Regions from separate parts of the Psychrobacillus sp. INOP01 genome, predicted to be linked through region 1. Evidence: riboswitches for the same ligand, from Rfam matches in the RefSeq annotation. Region 1 holds a riboswitch; each other region holds the start of a gene.
The links. A riboswitch is a leader RNA that binds a small molecule or an ion and turns the genes downstream of it on or off. The one in region 1 is predicted to bind S-adenosylmethionine.
Positions count from the first base shown of each region.

Region 1 (7,247 bases):
TTTATGTGGTTCGTCAATCTCAAGCACCTTACAAGGAGACGGCCCAAATGGTGACTGGATAGTAAATTCGTGTCCTTCCCGTGCTTGAAAATCATTCGGCATAAACCAAGCAGAGATTCCCTCGGCAGTTGAAACATAATTCCATACCTTTTGAATTGGTGCCTCTACTAAAACAGTCTGTGTTATATCAGGTAAATTTTCTTTCATCATTAATAGCTCCTTTTCAATATAGATATGTAACCCTCAGGTGTTATATTATATATAACCAAAAGGTGTTACGTCAACTTATAGAAATTATATCTCTTCTGCTTCTCCACAAAAATCCCATCTACTGTAATGTAGATGGGATTTAAAACTCAAACAATATAGCCGATGTCCGTTAGTACATTATTTATAAATGACTGTGAATAAGTAAAAATTTCTTCCCGCTCCGGTTCTTGATAGAGATCATGAAAACAATTTTTCCATTCTTTATATTGATATTCAGAAAGCTCCTGCTTCCTTAGCCAGCTAGCTGCAGCATTTGTATCGGTAATCTTATCCCTCTCTCCAGTCATAACAAGAATAGGTTTATTTGGTATTGAGATAGTCGATTGGTTCACAGATTTTAAAAGTGCTTGAAGTTCCTTGTACCACTCTGTTGAAATGAAGGTTCTATACGTGGGATCTGATACGAATTGTTGAAACACTTCATAATTTCTCGTTAAATCATTTAAGTGAATATCATGGTTGATTTTCTGCGGTATTGATAATTTTGCTAATGTGTTCGTCCATTTCGAAGGAAGCTTTTCAAGCTGGAACCACGGTGATGTAAGTATTACTCCCGCATATTCAATATCTAGTTTACGCAAAACTTTTATAAGAAGGGTAGCTCCAAGACCATGACCCATTAAAAATATTGGTAGGTCATACGTAACTGCAACTTGCATCGCTTGTTTAATGTAGTCCTTATATAGTTCGAAGGATTCGTCGTGAATAGTTTTTGATTTTTTTAATTCTCCATGGCCTGGCAAGTCCCCCATAACGATATGATAGTTGGAACTTCTCAATTTTTCAATTAACCAAGCATATCTTCTATGATGCTCATAAGCACTGTGAACAATAACTATTACGGCTTTAGGCTTTCCTTCTGTTTCCCATTTCCACATATAAACAAACCTCTTTTCTTTCCTTGCAATTTCATGGTAATTGGTTTCTTTCAATCTGTATGTCTGATACGATTAATTATATTCTAATTTCAAAAGGAGCGTATGCAAAATGATTTATCCATATAAAGATAAAACCCCTACTATTGACGACTCCGCTTTTATAGCTGATTATGTCACAATAACAGGGGATGTGACAATCGGTCCAGAGACTACAATTTGGTTTAATACGGTAATTAGAGGGGATGTTGCTCCTACTATTATTGGAAGTAGAGTCAGTATTCAAGATTTAAGCTGTCTACATCAAAGTCCAAATAAACCACTTTTAATAGAAGATGAAGTGACTATCGGACATCAAGTGACTTTACATAGCTGTACCGTACGTAAAGGTGCCTTAATAGGAATGGGGTCCATTATTTTAGATGGTGCTGAAATTGGTGAAGGTGCATTTATCGGAGCTGGAAGCCTCGTACCACCTGGCAAGAAAATACCTCCAAATTCATTAGCACTAGGCAGCCCAGCAAAAGTTGTACGCGAACTAAATGATGAGGATAAAGCTGATGTACAAAGAATTATCCGAGAATATGTAGAAAAAGGGCAATATTATAAATCCCTGCAAAAATAAATAGGGATAACGATAGTTTGTGTAGATTGATCGATCTTCGCAATGTTTGATCATTCCACGTTTTTTTATTTTATTTTCTACCAAAGAAAAGAGGCTTCCTATTATAGGAAAGCCTCTTTTGGTTCATACTTATAATCCAGCTTTTTCTTTTAATGCTGCAGCTTTATCTGTTTGTTCCCATGGCACATCAATGTCTGTTCGACCAAAATGACCATAAGCAGCTGTTTGTTTGTAAATTGGACGGCGAAGATCTAGCATTTTAATAATTCCTGCTGGACGAAGGTCGAATAATTCGCGAATATATGAAACTAATTCAACTTCTTCTACCTTTCCAGTACCAAAAGTTTCAACAGCAATTGAAACAGGTCTAGCTACACCAATTGCATAAGCAAGTTGTACTTCACAACGATCTGCAAGGCCAGCAGCAACAATGTTTTTAGCAACATAACGTGCAGCGTATGCAGCGGAACGATCCACTTTTGTAGGATCTTTACCAGAGAATGCTCCTCCGCCATGACGAGCATAACCACCGTATGTGTCTACAATAATTTTACGACCTGTTAGGCCAGCATCTCCTTGTGGTCCACCAATTACGAAGCGTCCAGTTGGATTGATAAAATATTTTGTATTTTCATCTATTAAATTTGTAGGAACAATCGGGTTGATCACTACTTCTTTAATATCTTTTTGAATTTGCTCTAAAGTAATTTCTGGATGATGTTGTGTCGAAATAACAATTGTATCGATACGAACTGGATTATTATTTTCATCATACTCTACTGTTACTTGAGTTTTTCCGTCCGGACGAAGATAGTCTAAAGTTTCTTCTTTACGAACTTGTGCCAATCGATGCGATAGTTTATGCGCTAAACTAATTGGGAGTGGCATAAGCTCTGGTGTTTCATTACAAGCATAACCGAACATCAAACCTTGGTCTCCTGCTCCAATTGCATCAATGTCAGAATCACTCATAGAGCCTTCTCTTGCTTCTAAAGCTTGGTCCACACCTTGTGCGATATCAGGTGATTGTTCATCAATTGAAGTAAGCACAGCAGAAGTTTCTGCATCAAAGCCATACTTTGCACGTGTATAGCCAATTTCTTTAATAGTAGAACGAACTACTTTAGGGATATCTACGTAAGTAGATGTAGTAATTTCTCCAGCAACTAATACTAGTCCTGTCGTTACACTCGTTTCGCATGCTACACGAGCATTTGGGTCTTCTGCTAAAATTGCATCTAGAATTGCATCAGAGATTTGATCACAAATTTTATCTGGATGTCCCTCTGTTACTGATTCTGATGTAAATAATCGACGTTGTGTCATAGATTATTCCTCCTATATCCCGCGAGATTTCTCTCAAGAATTGATACGGTACTCATTCCCATGTCAAGCCATTCAAAATGTTCCATGCATTTACATCACATAATAGTAAATGTAACTTGAATGCATTGAAGTTAACTTGAAGCCGTTTCGGACTTGGCACACAAGGATAAAGGGCGATGTTCAATAAAAAAACCTCTCGCTCACGTATTTATACATGAGGAAAGGTATTAGTATCATAAGCACCTTTCACTCTTATCAATCAAGGAATTTCACCTTGTCTCAGGTTTGGCACCTTTGTAATAATGAAAAAATTACAGGTTGCCGGGTTTCATAGGGCCTGACCCCTCCACCAGCTCGGGATAAGAGTATCCGTTCAATTTATCATCATACGTAAGTATGTAATAGAAGTCAACTATTTTTGTTTGTATTTTATACACAAAAGAAAAAATTTAATTTGATTAGTATAGACTAATTGCTTTAATGTGTTATACTATTTCACATATCTAGAAAACTTCCTCTTTATTAGGGGAAATATAAAAAAAGGATGGTATATTCAAGATGAATTCAATCGATACTGTGAGTGAACTGAAAGAATTGTTAGCAGGAAATAACGTTAGCAGCCAATTGTCAGTGCCACAACTTGTGGAAAAAGCTACAACAAGAGGAGAAGCTGTTCTAACTTCTACTGGTGCAGTAAAAGCTGAAACAGGGAAATATACTGGCCGCTCTCCACAAGATAAGTATATAGTAGATGAAGCTATTTCAAAAGACAAAATCGATTGGGGCTCAGTAAACCAACCAATTTCTTCTGACGTTTTTGATGCACTATATATAAAAATGATTAACTTCTTAAACAAGCAAGATGAAATCTTCGAATTTAAAGGATATGCAGGAGCTGATAAAGAATCACGTCTAGGCATTCAAGTAATTAACGAATATGCTTGGCATAATCTCTTCGCTCATCAGCTATTTATCCGTCCAACACAAGAAGATCTTGCAACACATACAACAGATTTTACTATTCTTTCGGCTCCTAATTTCAAGGCAGTTCCTGCTGTAGATGGTACACGTTCAGAAACGTTTATCATTGTATCTATGGAAAAACGTACGGTTTTAATCGGTGGGACTGAATATGCAGGAGAGATGAAAAAATCGATTTTCTCTATTATGAACTACTTACTTCCAGAACAAGACATTTTGCCAATGCACTGTTCCGCAAACGTTGGGGATGCTGGAGACGTTGCATTATTTTTCGGCTTATCTGGAACAGGTAAAACTACCCTTTCTGCAGATGCTGGTCGTAAACTAATCGGTGATGACGAGCATGGCTGGTCAGATAACGGTGTGTTCAATATCGAGGGTGGTTGTTATGCAAAATGTATCGACCTAACTCGAGAAAATGAACCGCAAATTTGGGATGCGATATCATTCGGAACTGTATTAGAAAACGTAGTAGTAGATGCGGAAACTCGCGTTGCTGACTACACTGACAACTCATTAACAGAAAATACTCGTGCTGCTTACCCAATTCAATATATCGAAAATATTGTAGACCCATCTGTAGCAGGTCACCCAAATACGATTATTTTCTTAACTGCTGATGCTTTTGGAGTATTGCCTCCAATCAGTAAACTAACAAAAGAACAAGCAATGTACCATTTCTTAAGTGGTTTTACTTCTAAACTTGCTGGAACTGAACGTGGAGTTACATCCCCACAACCAGTATTCTCTACTTGCTTCGGCTCACCATTCTTACCATTACATGCAACAGTATACGCAGAAATGCTTGGTAAGAAAATTGACGAACATGGCGCACAAGTATTCTTAGTAAACACTGGTTGGACTGGTGGAGAATACGGTGTTGGTAACCGCATGAAGCTTTCATACACTCGTACTATGGTTCGCGCTGCAATTGATGGCAAACTAAACAATGCTGATACAGAAACAGATACAGTATTCGGCTTAGCTATACCTAAGCAAGTGGAAGGCGTACCTTCGGAGGTACTTATACCTCGAAATGCTTGGGAAGATAAAGCAGCATATGACCAAAAAGCTGCTGAACTAGCTCAGTCATTCCGTGAAAACTTCAAAAAGTTTGGTACAGTCTCTGAGGACATTTCCTATAAAGGCGGACCACTATCTTAATAATTTTAAATATAAAAGAGCCCAAATTCAGAATTGGGCTCTTTTATATTAACGTATAAAAAAGAAACATTTAACTTTCATACTTTCCTTCCTAGTATAGAAAACCTTATAATATTACTCCTGTAAAGCTTCCTCTCAATACTTCTTTCTCCTGTTGATTGAAGCATATAAAAGAAGCAGTTATACGTGTTCTATTATCCTGCTTTTCGAATTGCTCAATTGTTACCTCACAAGTTATTGTATCGTCAATAAATACTGGTCTGATAAACTCAAAATTCATAGTACGAGCCAGTACGTTATGATCACCACCTACTTTTGTTGGCAGAGTTGCCGTAAGCAACCCTTGAACGACAAGTCTTCCCTGCTCATCTGGGGTTAGATGATGAATCCCTTCATCACCTGAAATCTTCGTAAATAATTCAACATCTTCTGTTGTGAAAGTCCGCTCGAATGTAATAATTTCTCCCACTTTTAACGACAATTGAATTCCTCCCTTTAATTTAAATCCATTTCTCTAATATAACTATTTGGACAAAACCCTCGTTTACCTATTGCATGATTTTTCTCTTTCCTATCAGCTCAATATCAATCTATGTCAATTGTTTTATATTTCATTTATCCCGCATTAACGGGCAGTTTGACTCCCACTTCAAGGCTCGGCCAAAGCAACAAAGCATAATGGGAGAAAACTGCCCGTAAAAGCACGACGAAAATCCTAGACGAAAGTCGCCATGTCACGTGGCTTATTTTAGGTGACTCCCTTTCTGCTAGCCTCGTGCCAACAGGATGATGGTCACTTAGGCATTGGCGCTGGCCGCTGCATAGTTTGTCTAAGCTCTTATTTCAATCAGTGGGCATGAAGAAAATCCCCACTGATTGAGGTTTCACTTTATATGGGACATATATTCAAATGCTGTTGTTCCATATACACTTTTAAAGTGTTTATTTAAATGAGTTAAATCAACAAACCCACATTCTGCTACAGCTGAATATACATCTTTTTTAGTTTCTATTAAATGCTTTGCATGTTCTATTTTGCAGTTAAGATAATATTGGTATGGGGATATTCCTGTATGTGCCTTAAAGAATCTGATAAATTGAAATTTCGATAAACCAAGTTCTTTACATACCTCGTCAAGTTTAAGTATATTTTCTAGGTTGGCATGCAACAAATCTTTTGCTTTTCCAATAAGTGCGTTATCTTTCTTATAGACTTTGGTGAATTCAGTTTGAATAAGGCTATCTGTAAGAGACAAAAGCAATTCACTGCATAGAGCCTCATCTTTTTCATTCAAAATTGCATTAGAAAGACTTAATATTCTTTGTTTAAGTCTAAAATCATAAACAATTGGGGTTGAAAAATGTACTAAATCCTTTTTCTCAATAACCTCCAACAGCAATTGTGGCTCAATATATAACATCACATAATCCAGGCCAGTCATATCATGTGCCATTCCGTCATGTGCCTGTTCGGGATTAAAGAGCATTACACCATTTGGATAGGATAGCTGTAAACTGCCATCCAAATTATAATGTTGAATACCACGCAATGTCACACCTATTGCATACTCCATGTGCGAGTGCTTTTTATATGTAAAATCTGTAATACTAGCTGCTAAAGCTGTAATACCAGCAGATTTTTTATAGATAAATTTGTCCATCTAATACACCTCTTAATTAGTTTTCCTATAGCCATATCATGATGGAAGCATAAACTAAAAATAGTGCCATTATAACATTAACAGTTTTTTTATGAATCTGTAAAAACTTCTTGAAGATTGTACCGAAAAGAACCCATGTAATAAATGCTAAAAATCCAATGATGGTGATTACTATAACACTTATTGACAACGTAGACATTGCGGAATAGTAAGGCAAAATAAAGCTTGGTATTACAGTCATTGTAAATAATACCACTTTTGGATTTAAAAACTGCATAAGAAATCCTGACATAAATGTACCAGTTTGGTTTGCAGTTGAATCAGTGGTATTCATTTTGTAAATTT
Region 1 is NZ_CP073315.1:781,526-788,772, forward strand. Features, by position in the region: gene KD050_RS03905 (SRPBCC family protein) at 1-207, opposite strand, end outside; gene KD050_RS03910 (alpha/beta hydrolase) at 357-1,148, opposite strand; gene KD050_RS03915 (gamma carbonic anhydrase) at 1,258-1,770, shown strand; gene metK (methionine adenosyltransferase) at 1,900-3,096, opposite strand; SAM riboswitch class I at 3,346-3,462, opposite strand; gene pckA (phosphoenolpyruvate carboxykinase (ATP)) at 3,655-5,241, shown strand; gene KD050_RS03930 (MaoC family dehydratase) at 5,348-5,722, opposite strand; gene KD050_RS03935 (AraC family transcriptional regulator) at 6,126-6,902, opposite strand; gene KD050_RS03940 (LysE family translocator) at 6,928-7,247, opposite strand, start outside.

Region 2 (7,247 bases), 2.0 Mb from region 1:
GTCATCAAACTCTAAGAATAGGCCATCTACATCTAATCCTGCAAAAATAGTTTCCGAAACTAGCTCATAGCTTCCACTTGTAATATACGTAGATTTAAAATTACCTCGACAAATATGCATAGTCACAAGCAAGTCTTCAGGGCGTTTAGCGATAGATTCATTAATAGCGCGTGCGGATAATGCTAATGCTTCTTCCAATTCTAGTCCATTTTCTTTTAAGGAAGCAATTCCTTCCTCAGAAAAAGTGGTTGCCCATGAAGTATCATCAATTTGAAGATAACGGCAGCCTTCATCATAAAGTGCTTGAATCACACCTTGATATGCAAAGACTAAATCGGTAAACAATTCTTCCTGGCTCGAATAAACGCCATCTTCAATAGTTGCTCGATAAAATAACATATTTGGACTAGGTATAGTAAATTTTGCTACGGCATCACCAGCAATACCTTGAAGAAATTTAAAGTGTTCAATCATATAGTGCGTGCTAAATCCAATTTTCCCAGTTACTTTAATACCATGGGCTTTAGTTTGCACACCTTTAAAAGTTAAACCTTTATCTGTATCGTAAAATTCTACGCCGTCAAATCCACCGAGGAAATCAAAATGCCACCATTTACGTCTAAACTCACCGTCCGTAACAGATTGAAGTCCCGATTCTTTTTGTTTTGTGACTAGTTTTGTAATTTCTTCGTCTTCTATTTGTTTTAATTGATCTGAAGTTATTTCGTTATTTTCAAATTGTTGTCGAGCTTCTTTTAGGCGAGCTGGTCGTAAAAAGCTTCCTACGTGATCAGCTTTGAATGGTGTATTTACAACTAATGGTTTTGACATTTTAAATTCCTACTTTCTCAATTTGTATTGATGCAATTGCTAATGCTTGCTCAAAGTCTGCTATTAAATCATCTACATTCTCTAATCCAACCGAAAAACGTAGTAAACCATCTGTTATACCGCGTTTTTCTCGTTCGGCTTTAGGCATTGCAGCGTGAGACATCTGAGCTGGATGTGAGAGAATTGATTCTACTCCGCCAAGACTTACCGCAAATACTGGGATTTTGACTTTTTCTATAAATGACTTTGCAATGATTCTATTCGGTAAACGGAAGGAAAGGACTGCCCCAGCACTGCTCGATTGCTTGTTATGCGTTTCATATCCTGGATGAGTGGAAAGACCAGGGAAAAATACCTTCTCCACTAAATCATGTCCATTTAGATAGTTTGCAATTTTTCGTGCAGATTGCGCAGATTTTTCAAAACGCACATTCAATGTTTTGATACCTTGTATTAAAGAAAACGAATCCTGTGCTCCTAAAATAGCACCAAATGAGTTTTGGATAAACGCCAAACGCTTACCTAATTCTTCATCACGTGTTATGGCAAGCCCTGCAATAATATCACTATGTCCAGATAGGAATTTTGTTGCACTATGTAAGACGACATCTACGCCAAAATCCAACGGACGCTGATACATTGGTGTCATAAATGTATTGTCTAAAAAGGTTAAACAATCATTGGATTTCGCAAGCTCTACTACAGCAGCAATATCAGTAATACCTAAGCATGGATTCGAAGGAGTCTCGATGTAAATTAATTTTGTATTTGGCTGAATGGCATTTGAAATTGCTACTATATTAGTGAAATCTGCAAAAGTATGCTCAATACCAAAACGAGGCAAGACTTCTGTAACAAAACGAAAGGTACCACCGTATACATCTTCGGTAATCACGATATGATCTCCTGATGACAAAAGCATAAAAGCAGAAGAAATAGCCGCGATACCTGAAGCAAATGCCAGACCTCTAGTGCCCCCCTCTAATTCTGCAATCGTTTTTTCCAGTGCATCTCTCGTAGGATTTCCCGATCGACTATAGTCATAAGGTCCAAAATCGTCAAAGCCTTCTTGATGGAAAGTGGAGGATAAATAGATAGGAACATTGACAGCTCCAGTTTTTATTTCTGAGTCTCCCCGAGTAGATGCCACGATTAGGGTAGTCTCTAGCGATTCTTTATAGTTACTCAATAGTTAGCCCCCCTCACTTGTTAAAGTATTAAATACCTGTTTCAAATCTGCGATTAAATCTTCTGCTTCTTCGATTCCTACTGAGAAACGGAGCAGGCTACTGTCAACACCACGTGCATTGCGTTCTTCCTCTGGGATATCCGCATGAGTTTGAGTAGTAGGATATGTGATAAAGCTTTCCACACCTCCAAGGCTTTCAGCAAATACAATTAGTTTCAGACTCTCTAAGAAAGGAGCAACCCATTCACTTTTTTGCAAACGGAAGGAAAGCATACCGCCAATACCAGGATACAGAACATCCTTAACTGAGGGCTCATTCTGCAAAAAAGTTGCAATCTTTTTTGCATTTGTATCATGCTGCTTCATACGTAGATGAAGTGTTTTTAATCCTCTTATTAATAACCAAGAATCGAAAGGAGAGAGGACAGCACCAGCAGCATTGTGGTTGGTTTGCAATTGTTCACTTAGTTTAGTACCTTTTGTAACAACAAGTCCTGCAAGTACATCGTTATGGCCACCGATATATTTGGTGCCACTATGGATTACAATATGGGCACCCAATTCAATAGGTCGTTGTAAATAAGGAGTTAAGAATGTATTGTCTACGATCAACAATAAATTATGCTTTTTTGCTACATCCGCAAATAGTTGTATATCGATTTCTTGCATCAAAGGGTTAGTTGGAGTTTCGATAAATAAAGCTTTTGTATTTTCTGTAATCAAAGCATTTACTTCTTCAGCTGATTCAAACTTTGCGTATGTAGTACGAATATTGTAGGAATCTGCGTACTGGTTAAATAATCGATACGTCCCGCCATACAAATCTTCAGGAGCAATAATCTCATCACCCGAACGAAAAAGGGATAAAATCAATTGTATTGCAGCCATACCAGAACTACAGGCAAAGCCAGCGTCTCCACCCTCTAACTTAGCAATTCCTTCCTCTAAGATAGCGCGTGTCGGGTTCTTAGTTCGCGTGTAGTCGTATCCCGTAGATTGACCGATTCCATTATGTTTGTATGCTGTGGATAAATAAATAGGTGGATTTATAGCACCGGTTTTCTCATCACTATGATTTCCTAATTGCACCAACTGTGTATCAATACTGTTCTTTGACATAAATATTCATCCTTTACAATTAAAATAAAAAAAGAGGATTCTCTAATAAGAAGAGAACCCTCAGGTAAATATCGAAGTTTGTCTTCTTATCTGCAAGACGTTTTACGTCTACTGGAATTAGCACCATACCTCGACTTGGCTGGTTGCTGAGACATCTTCGGGCCAATCCCTCCGTCTCTCTGGATAAGAAAAATATATGAAATTATCAAAATTTTAAATTTAAATAAGCTTAACACGTTGTGGATATTAATACAATACGCTTTTTATTTAATATTATTACAAAAGTGTAAATATTAAAACAATTACACCGAGTATTAAAGATATCCAACCTACTATTAACTTGTGAGAGTAAGCTAAAGCTGCTAGCCCTAAAAGAACTGCTCCAGCACCTAACCAAAGCGGAGCATAAAAGAAACCTAATACCCCTAAGACTATGCCTAATAAACCGACCCATAAACCTGTAGAAGAATTCATTATCCACACCTCCCATCCTATAATGTAGGAACCCCAAGGTATAGCGTCCCTCCACATATTATATGAAGGGAATAGGGAAGGGGTATAAACAATCTGCTGAATCATTGCAGAGTAAAGAGGTTTCACCGAAAATATTTAGCACTTTTTCGGAATTCCAACATGGCCAGCCAGTCGGTAATAATTTAGCAAAAGTCTGTCTGAAAGCACCCGAAAACAGTAGAAACAGGTTCTGACCTTGAAGGGTGCGTGCGCTTTTCTTATTCAGAATATCCTTTATTGCAATAAACAAAATACTAGAATGTTGTTTAAAATTTGTTATACTTACAAACAGACCCGTTGGTATGTTAGGAGGAGAAACCATTATGGATACTAAATCACTCTTGATTGAAACTGCTACAATCCTTTTTCAACAAAAAGGCTACAAAACAGTAGGACTCAATGAAATATTAAAAGCCTGTAAGGTTACAAAAGGAGCTCTCTACCATCACTTTCCAAATGGCAAAGATGAACTCTTGATTACTTGCTTACACGCTTTAAAAGAAGAAATTACGACAGATATAGAAGCTATTTTCAGTAAGCATTTATCAACTAAGGATGCCATAATATCAATGATCGATACATTAATAAGTAGCTTTGAAAAGGACGGTACTATTACTGGCTATACATTTAGCAGCATTGTTAGTGAAATGTCTACAATGAGTGAGCCTGTTCGCAAAGCTTGCAGTGAGTTATATGAAAATATTGAACATATTTACTGCACGAAACTATTAGCGGATGGTTTTTCTGCTGAAACTGCTGCTGCTATTTCATTATTATTGACTGCTTCGATTGAAGGGGCAATGATGCTTTGTTTAACACAACAATCGACTGATCCTTTAAAAACAATTGCTAACCTATTACCGAATTTATTGGAGAGGTTTTAATAAGAAAACAGAATTTAATACAGAGTAGTTTATGAAGTCTCTGTTAATAGTAGGAATTGTCGGCTGTTTATGAAAACAGCCTTTAATATTTCACTTAGGAAACTGAGTACTATCTTTAGTCCGAATGAAATCACAATCTTTTGGTTTAAAACAGGATATTAAATATAGAAATTGATGACACTCCAGACGTTTATTCCCTCCTTAACGTTATCCACTATTGCACAACCGTTACTGTATTTCCTCATACAATTAGCATATTACCAAGGTCTAAAATAAGCTTTTTGAAAGGAAGAAAATTAAAGTATGCATTTAGAAAAAAGATTACCAAGAAACGGAAAAGAGGGTCTTTTGTATGGCACAATTATTTCTACATTGACAGTTATTTTTATGACATCATTTAATGTCATTCTTGGTGCTGGAGAATTTAACGTAGAAGTATTTTTAATCATACTGAAGGCTTTACCGATTATTTGGATTATTGTTATGATCATTGAACCAACTATCTTCGGGAGTATTGCGGAAGCTTTGGTGGCAAAATTTACTAGTCCAACAGACAGCTTCAATTCCAAAATTTTATTCCGTATTCTTTTCACTGTACTAGGAATGTCAATCGCTATGACGTTTGTTGGTGATATTGTAGGAAACGGCTTTACTCCTGAAATTTTCAGCAATTGGTTACAAAATTGGCCACGTAACTTCGTAGTTGTGCTTATTGCAGAAAGCTTAGTAATTCAACCAATTGCACGTTTTGCGATGGTAAAATTACATGAGTCTCAAGACGGTAAGGCTCAAGCAGCAGACGATGTTGTGCCACAAGTACAAAATAACTAAAAAAACGCTCAGACAATATTTTTTGTCTAAGCGTTTTTTCTATTCATTAGAAAATAATAAAATCTATGGCATGTGGATAATTTCTACAAGTGATTCTCCATCCAGACTCCAGCGCACAGCTCGTCGCAAAAAACATTTGCTGAATGAAGTTAAATATGATGAAAATCAGTTTTTTATTATAACTTTACATCCACTGGCTTTTTCATGAAGAATGACAGTACAAAGTTAATAGCTGCGAATACTAAACCTATTGTAAATACAAATGATGAACCTGATGCTGCTGCCTCTGGTAAATTGTCGCTAACTGTTGTTAGGTAACTATTTTGTTTAGCTGATAATAGAGAAACCATAACCGCAATACCAACTGCACCTGCTACTTGTTGATTGTTTGGGTAATAGCAATACCATCTGGATAGTATTCTTTTGGTAGAGAGTTTAATGTGTTTGTTTGTGTAGATGCAAGGACTGCACCGATACCTAACATCATAATAATATGGATTACTACAACGACCCATAGAGCCGCATCTGTTCCTAATTGTGCATAAAGTGCATACGCGATAACTACTAGAAGAGTACCAGGAGTTATAATCGCTCTAGGACCATATTTGTCAAATAGTCCACCAATTATTGGCGCTAAAATGCAGTTAGTAAGCTTCCAGGTAATAGTATTAAACCTGTTGTAAATGCAGCGATTAGTAATGCCATTTGCATATACATAGGTAAAATTACAAGCATTGATAGCATATTGAAGAATGTAATGAAACTCATAAATACACCAAGTATGAAAAGAGGATACTTAAATGCTCTTAAATTCATCATCGGCTGCTCCATTTTCATTTGACGCATTGAGAATAGAACTACTCCTACTAACCCAAAAATGATAGATCCAATAACTATCGGACTAGTCCATCCATTGTCACCAGATACACTGAATCCGTAAACGATCCCACCGAATCCAATTGTAGAAAGAATAACTGACAATATATCAAGTGAAATTTTCCGTACTTCATTAACATTTGGTACATAAAAGATTCCGATAATAAGTGATAATAATAGGAATGGTACTTGTGCCCAGAAGATCCAATCCCATGATAATGTATCTAAAATTAGTCCTGCTATTGTCGGACCTAAAGCTGGACCGGCTAACATTACTAATCCCATAATCCCCATTGCAGCTCCACGTTTGTTTGGAGGGAAGATGGTAAAAATAACATTTTGCGTTAAAGGTAAGTTAATAGCTAACCCTGCCGCTTGAATAATACGTCCTGCCAATAAAAACCCAAATGAAGGTGATAATGCTGCTAAAATCGTGCCGATAAGGGTTAGGGTGATAGAAGTTAAGAACATTTGTCTTGTTGAAAATTTTTGCATTAGAATACCTGTTACTGGTATTAAAATACCTAGGGTTAAGAAATAACCTGTTGCTAACCATTGAATTGTTGTGGGATCTGCTTCGAAAATTTTACTTAAATCTCCTAAGGCAATATTTAATGCCGTTTCACTAAAAAGTCCTACAAAGCCAGCTACTAATAGAGCCGTCATTATAGGTCCTGTCTTATAAGTTTTATTCACTTTTTTTAAATCTCCTTATTTTTAAAATTTGGGGTAGTACTTGGGAAATAACTTGGAGTGGCTTCGTTCCTTTTTACGCTAAGAAAAGTAGCATTCCACCTTCAATAGAAGCCGTCATCATTTAAAAATTCAAAGAGGCTTCATCCTTAGAAAATCCATCTGCTACTAATTTATGAAAATAAATAGTCTGAATTTCTGAATATAATTTAGCACATGCATTTCTAACTGAATCACTTAATGAATCCATTTCGCTAACAATACTGCTAAAGGTATAATCCTGTAAGTCTTCCTTCAGCTTCAAAATTGGC
Region 2 is NZ_CP073315.1:2,732,076-2,739,322, forward strand. Features, by position in the region: gene KD050_RS13710 (5-methyltetrahydropteroyltriglutamate--homocysteine S-methyltransferase) at 1-831, opposite strand, end outside; gene metC (cystathionine beta-lyase) at 833-2,020, opposite strand; gene KD050_RS13720 (methionine biosynthesis PLP-dependent protein) at 2,024-3,139, opposite strand; SAM riboswitch class I at 3,223-3,329, opposite strand; gene KD050_RS13725 (hypothetical protein) at 3,416-3,613, opposite strand; gene KD050_RS13730 (TetR/AcrR family transcriptional regulator) at 3,976-4,536, shown strand; gene KD050_RS13735 (DUF2798 domain-containing protein) at 4,840-5,367, shown strand; partial or broken gene KD050_RS13740 (DHA2 family efflux MFS transporter permease subunit) at 5,544-6,909, opposite strand; gene KD050_RS21290 (TetR/AcrR family transcriptional regulator) at 7,203-7,247, opposite strand, start outside.
Region 2: it holds a riboswitch for S-adenosylmethionine, as region 1 does, so the genes downstream of both, KD050_RS13720 (methionine biosynthesis PLP-dependent protein) here and metK (methionine adenosyltransferase) in region 1, are expected to answer to the same signal.

Region 3 (7,247 bases), 1.3 Mb from region 1:
CTGATTTCGGTTTCAGGCGGACGCGTTCCACTGCAATCAATTAAGTGAGTAGTACTCAACATTAATATAGTAATGGAAATACAAAGAAGTAAGTGTTTATTCAATAGCGAAGGAGAGGTGCGTCAGAAATTGTATCTTCTGGCGCTTCTTCTATGTGTAGGAAAGAGTTTCTTCTCTTCTTCTCAAAAGTATTTAGAATCGGTTTCTAAAATTTTTAGGAGGGCAACAGGCAGACAAACGCTATAAGATTACCTAACAAAAGAGGCTTGGCATGACGTTAGTCATGCCAAGCCTCTTTTGTTAGGTAATGAATGCAGAAAATTTATTCAAAGCCACTGAAAACGATAGGAACATATTTTGATCTTAGATTTAGCGTCTTTTACCTGGTTTTACTTAGTTTTTAGAAGAAATAGCGTAAGTGGGAGTACCAATTATTGTTCTACTGCCTCCTCTTGATAAACTGGAACCCAGCCCTCTGTTGTTACAAATATGCGAACAGCAACAACTTTACGGTCCTCTGATAATGTGAAGTAATGTGTGATATTCTCAGGAACGGAGATTAAGTCACCGGGTGAAAGATGAACTTCAAAGTAGCGTTCGTCCTTGCCTTGTATTATGAAGACACCATGGCCACTTACAATATAACGAACTTCATCGTCCGTATGAAGGTGCTTGCGTTCGAAATTTTTTAACAGTTCATCTAAATTAGGGTTTGAATCAGATAGAGAAATAATATCGGCTGCTTGATAGCCACGACGAGTAGAGATATCGTCTATTTCCACTTGGAAAGCTTGTAGAATCTCTTGCTTTTCTTCGTCGCTTAAGTCAAATTTTTCACGAAGGTTTTCTGGTAACTTGTCAATATCCCAATGTTCATAAATTACTTCCTGACTTTCTAAAAATGCTGCTACCTCGTTTTGTGCTTCAATTGTTTCACTTGTTTCTTGGATTTTAATAATAGCCATCAAAAATCTTCCTTTCTATTTTGAGTGTATTTGATGTAATGCTAATTGATATTGAAATAAAAACTCACAAGCCTCAAGCAGTTTTTTTGCTTCGAACCCATCTTTTCCCCAAACTGTTATACCATGGTTCCGAATAAGGATAGCTCCCTTGTCAGCAGAAATATAAGGTGCAAAAGCTTCTACAAGTTTTGGAATATGAGCGTAGTTTGGAATAATTGGTATAGAGAGTATTGCATCTTCTTCCCACATTCCAAAAGCTTTAATGAGTTCAATACCTTGAAAATCAACTGTACCTTCATCTCCATATAATTCGGAGATAACGTTATTTGCAACTGTATGGATGTGAAGGCTACAACCTGCATTTGTTTCACGATATATTGCGCAGTGTAGTAATGTTTCGGCAGATGGTGTTAAATGAGTACTTTCCACTGGGTTTCCATCAGCATCAACAAGTAGAAAGTCTTCCAATGTCCTCTTTTTTTTATCTTTTCCGCTTGCTGTTACTAAAAATTCCATAGGATTATCATGTACCTTAATAGCAAGGTTTCCGCTAGTTCCCATAAACCAATCTCTTGCGGCTAGTTCATCTTTTATGTCCGCTAGTTCTTCCCATTTATCTTGTAAAGTCATAATTTCACACCTAACTTAGCGTCAATAATCTTTATCACATCGTGGAAATTTTCAAAAGGCTCATATGGAATGTTTAGTTCCTCGCATTTTTCGATTAAAAAATCCCTTGCAATAATGATATCACCCAACTTTGCTGCTTCTAGATCGGTAATAGAATCGCCTATTACAACGCTCGCAGCATCTTGGTCAAGAAGTGTACGAATAATAGAGGGTTTACAGCAACCACAGCCTTGGCTCGTACATTGTTCGTCACAGCTATGCGGGAACTCGATGTGAATTGTTTCTTTAGAAAAATTGGATTCGTTACAATAAACTCCTGCAAATGGTCCGAATGGCTCTAGTAAGTTATGGACGAAAAAGTCTATCCCGCCACTTACGATGTAAAGAGGGATGTCATGATTTTTTGTAAAGGATACAAATTCACTAAACCCATCACGGATGATAGCCTGTTGACGTACAAAAGAAATAATTTCTGCTTTTGACTCAATAGGTAGGAGAGAGAACATTTTTGCTACACCATCTCGTATGGAAATTCGTTGACCTAAAATATCATCTTTAATTTGATTCCATTCTGGTGGAGCAAATTTTTTCATGATTGCCATAATATTATCCTGATTGGTAATGGTTCCATCAAAGTCACAAAAAACTACAAGTTTACTCATATGATCACCCCCATAATTCAAGTGCTGTTTTTAGTTCGCTATGTTGTTTCGCTGCCTGTTCTAACGGAATCCCTTCCAAAACAGCTGATACGGCCTGCCTAAAAGCTATACCACCTCCAGTTGCACCTGCGGGATGCCCATGTACACCACCCCCTGCATTAATAATGCTATCAATTCCATAGTCATCCATTAATAGTGGTACGAGACCGGGGTGAATGCCTGCAGATGGGACTGGAAAGCATTGTTTAACCTTACTGATTTTTGTTAGCTCATCACCTAAAGAAAGAGCTATAGACTTTTCAAGTGCAACGCTACCATAAGGAGAAGGGAACAATGAAAAGTCTGCTCCTGCATAACGAGTAAGTTTTCCAAGAACTAGTGATGTTGAAACCCCATAATATGCTGAGGACGTGAATGCTCCACTATAAGCCGGGTGTGCCATGAGTGGCAATTGGATTTCCTCGTCTTCCGCTAGCTCCTGAAGAACGTCTAATCCGTAAGTGTGAACATTAAATAGGAGTGCATCTGCTCCAAGTTCCCGGGCTTTTTTGGCCTTATCTTTTAATTCGAATGTACGACCCGTCAAATTTACTGCATATAGAGTACGATGTCCGGTTTCTTCATACACCTGCCTCAATACTTCTCGACCAGTAGTAATACGCGTTTCAAAAGAAGTAAGTGGATTTTCAAATAGAATTTCATCGTCTTTTACAAGATCAACTCCACCAAGTGCTTGCTGTTTAAGTTGTTCTGCCAAATATTCGATATCTCTTCCAATGACTCCTTTGAATATACTCATGATTAGCGGGCGTTCATATACTCCTAATTTTTCTCGAATACCTTGAATGCCGAAGCGGGGACCGGGAAAATGGGACAATATATTCGTGTCGAATTCTAAATCTAATAACTTTACTTCACCGTCAAGGGATAGTTTACCAAAGACAGTTGTTAAAATTGCTGGGATATCAGTTGAAAAATTTGCTGCAGGATAGAGTATTTTAATTTCTCCTTTAATTTTTTCTGGATGAATGGGATGCAGGATATCCTTAAACTCAGTAATGGATTTTACATATCCTTTATGCTTTTGTAGCTGTTCCTGTTCTAACAAAGCTAAATTAGTCCAAGAACCAATAGTCAATCCAAGTGCAATATCTTCCGCTTTTTTTTCAAAAGAACCAGATTTTCCGTATAGTTGATAGTGCGCCGTAATTCCGCTCATTTTTTCACTCCTAATATAAAAAAACCTCTTCAAATAAGAAGAGGTTAATAGTTTAACAACTTCTTATTTCTCAGCCCATTGGCTGCAAGAATTAGCACCGTGTTCACAATTGAATCGGTTGCCGGGTATCGTAGGGCTTGTCCCTCCACCTGCTCTAAATAAGAAAAAATATTCAGTTTGTATTTAGTAAATTATATTGATTATTCCATGCATTAAAAATTCTGTCAACAAGAAATTTAATAATTATATTTATTCAAAATACTGTTGACATAGCTTTTTCTAATATGCTAGGATTCTAAACAAACATCATAGTTGTACCGCACTCTTATCAAGAGCAGGCAGAGGGATAATGGCCCGATGACGCCCAGCAACCGACCGTAATACCGTTGTGAGACGGGGCGCTTTATGCGCCGGAATGTTAAATTCCGTAAGGCACGGTGCTAATTCCATCAGAAAGTTTACTTTCTGAGAGATAAGAGGTTCAGAATCTCTTATTCTTGGCCTCTTTCTTTTGGAAAGAGGTTTTTTATTTTGTAAATGAGAGGGAGATAGTAATGGCGGTAGTAGCGACGAAACAATATGAATCATTAACTAAAGAAACGGCAATTTCACTTGCAAAAGAATTATCATTATTCTCGAACGAAGCTCAATTAGTTTGCGAAGAGATTGGTGATGGAAATCTAAACTATGTATTCCATATAACAGATCAAGCAAGTGGGAAAGGCGTTATTATCAAACAGGCCTTACCCTATGCAAAAGTAGTCGGGGAGAGTTGGCCGCTTACTTTGAAAAGGGCAAAGATTGAAGCGAGTGCCTTACAAAAACATGGAGAATACGCAGTTGGATTAGTTCCAAAAGTTTATGCAACAGATGAAAATTTAGCAATCACGGTCATGGAAGACTTGTCTCATCTTAAAATAGCACGAGAAGGATTGATAAAAGGTGAGTCCTACCCTAAATTATCAACTGATATTGGGGAATATCTAGCTTTAACACTTTTTCATACTTCTGACTTTGCACTTCACCCCTTTGAAAAAAAGGCACTTGTTGTAGAATTTTCTAATCCAGAGCTATGTAAGATCACAGAAGACTTAATCTTTACGGATCCATTTTTTGATCATCAAACAAATGACTTTGAACCTGGATTACAGTCAGAAGTCGAAGCCATCTGGAATAATAATTTATTGAAACTGGAAGTGGCAAAGCTAAAAAGAAGCTTTTTGACAGAAGCAGAAGCTTTACTGCATGGAGATCTTCATACGGGAAGTATATTTGCTAGTGAAGAAGAGACTAAAGTAATCGATCCAGAGTTTGCTTTTTACGGTCCTATTGGATTTGATATAGGCTTGTTTTTGGCAAATTTAATAGTCCAATCGATTACCAGAGAAGGCGAAAAACGTGAGGTCATACATGATCATATTCATAACACATGGATTACTTTCTCCTCTAAATTTTCGGAGTATTTAAAACGAAGTGAATTCGACTTGTTTAATGACGTAGAGGGATATGATGCATTTTTGTTAGAGAAAATATTCCATGATTCAATTGGATTTGCAGGCTGTGAGCTCATTCGTAGAACAATTGGACTGGCACATGTAAAAGACCTAGATAGTATTGAAAACAAAGAGCAACGAATTTTACTAAAAAAACAAACTCTTAAAGCAGGAGAAAGATTAATAGTGAGTCGTCAGGAAATTGATTCAATAGATGCATTAATTGAGTTGCTAGGAGAAATTCAAAAATGAGTATTCCATTATCGATTAAGTGGGACGGTAAGAGGTTAATAATCTTAGATCAACAGAAACTTCCGCATGAAGTTGTCTATATAGAATTAGAAGCACTTAAAGACGTTTATGAGGCAATTATTACCCTGAAAGTTCGTGGTGCACCTGCCATTGGGATTACGGCAGCGTATGGATTAGCTAGAGAGGCACAAAGCTACAACACAAATTCGATGATAGATTTTCTAGAGATACTAAAAAAAGATGCAACATACTTGGGTGAATCTCGACCAACTGCTGTCAACTTGGTTTGGGCACTCAACCGGTTGTTAAGCGTAGCAAGTCATATTGATAATGTTCAAATTGCAAAACAAGTACTAATCGAAGAAGCAAGGAGAATCCATAAGGAAGACGAGGAGTCCTGTCGGAATATTGGCGAATTTTCACTTTCTTTACTTAAAGATAAAACCAGGGTAATGACCATTTGCAATGCGGGTTCTATTGCTACTGCAAAGTACGGTACTGCTTTAGCTCCGTTTCATCTAGGAAAGGAACGTGGTAAAGAGTTTGAAGTATTCGCCTGTGAAACTAGACCTATCTTTCAAGGCGGCAGGCTGACAGTGTGGGAGCTACAGCAATCAGGTGTCGATGTGACGCTTATCACCGATAGTATGGCTGCACACACAATAGTTGCAAAAGGAATAGAAGCAATTATTGTTGGAGCAGATCGGATAGCAAAAAATGGAGACACAGCAAACAAAATAGGAACTCTGAACTTAGCTATTCTTGCTTCCGTTTATGGAATTCCATTTTATGTGGCTGCACCATCCTCCACATTCGATTTATCCATAAATACTGGAGCAGAAATTCCAATAGAAGAAAGAAAAGCAGAGGAGATTATTAATATTAACGACAAGGCTATTGCTCCATCAAATACAAAAGTATTTAACCCTGCTTTTGATGTGACACCAGCCAAATATATCACTGCCATTATTACGGAAAAAGGAATTATTTATCCAGATTATATTGAAAATATTTCAGCTGAATTACTAAATTCAATTGAAAAAGGAGAAGGACTATGAAAACAAATAAGTATTGGTTGATATTCACGATTTTAATTATAGGGGTTTTATTAGCTGCATGTCAGCCAAAAGCTAATGGGGAAGCAACTACGTCATCTAGCTCTAACAATGATACAGAGGCTGCAGAAAATCCGCTAGCTGGTAAGAAAATTGCATTAGTTATGCAACAAAATTTAGGGACATTTTCAGCTCAATATATTGAAGGTGTAAAAGAGCAAGTAGAGAAATTTGGTGGAACAGTAACAGTGTTTACTTCTGAAGGGGATTTATCTAAAATGGCTTCCAATTTGGATGCCGCGGTGAATCAAGGAGTTGACGGTATTTTAATAGATCATGGTACAAAAGAAGCACTAAACCAAGGAGTAGAGAATGCAGTTGCAAAGGGAATTCCGGTTGTCGCATTTGATGCTGGAGTAGAAGTTGAAGGAGTAACTTCTTTAGAACAAGGCGATGAAAAAATGGCTCAAATGACGTTAAAGAAACTAGCGGAAGATTCAAATGGTGAAGCCAATATCGTGAAAATATGGGTAGCAGGTTTTGCACCGATGGAAAGACGACAAGTAGCATATGAGAATTTTCTAGGAGAGAATCCAGGGATTAAAGAAATCGCGACATTCGGTGCAGCAACACAAAATACAGCTTTAGATACTCAGTCACAAATGGAGGCGGTATTAAAGCAATATCCTAATGAAGGTGAAATTACAGCTGTTTGGGCTGCTTGGGACGAGTTTGCAAAAGGTGCAGTTCGAGCAATAGAACAAGCAGGACGTACGGATATTAAGGTATATAGTATCGATATGAGTGATGAAGATTTACAGATGATTCAAAACGACAATAGTCCATGGGTTGCATCGGCAGCAGTAGATCCTAAGGATATCGGTCGTATTCAAGTTCGTTATTTATATCAAAAAATTAACGGAGGTAATGTAGAAGAAAAGGTCGTTTTAGAACCAGTCTTTGTAGAAGCA
Region 3 is NZ_CP073315.1:2,064,387-2,071,633, reverse strand. Features, by position in the region: gene KD050_RS10530 (1,2-dihydroxy-3-keto-5-methylthiopentene dioxygenase) at 432-965, opposite strand; gene KD050_RS10525 (methylthioribulose 1-phosphate dehydratase) at 981-1,595, opposite strand; gene KD050_RS10520 (2-hydroxy-3-keto-5-methylthiopentenyl-1-phosphate phosphatase) at 1,592-2,257, opposite strand; gene mtnW (2,3-diketo-5-methylthiopentyl-1-phosphate enolase) at 2,262-3,476, opposite strand; SAM riboswitch class I at 3,537-3,641, opposite strand; SAM riboswitch class I at 3,799-3,955, shown strand; gene mtnK (S-methyl-5-thioribose kinase) at 4,031-5,221, shown strand; gene mtnA (S-methyl-5-thioribose-1-phosphate isomerase) at 5,218-6,279, shown strand; gene KD050_RS10500 (sugar ABC transporter substrate-binding protein) at 6,276-7,247, shown strand, end outside.
Region 3: it holds a riboswitch for S-adenosylmethionine, as region 1 does, so the genes downstream of both, mtnW (2,3-diketo-5-methylthiopentyl-1-phosphate enolase) here and metK (methionine adenosyltransferase) in region 1, are expected to answer to the same signal.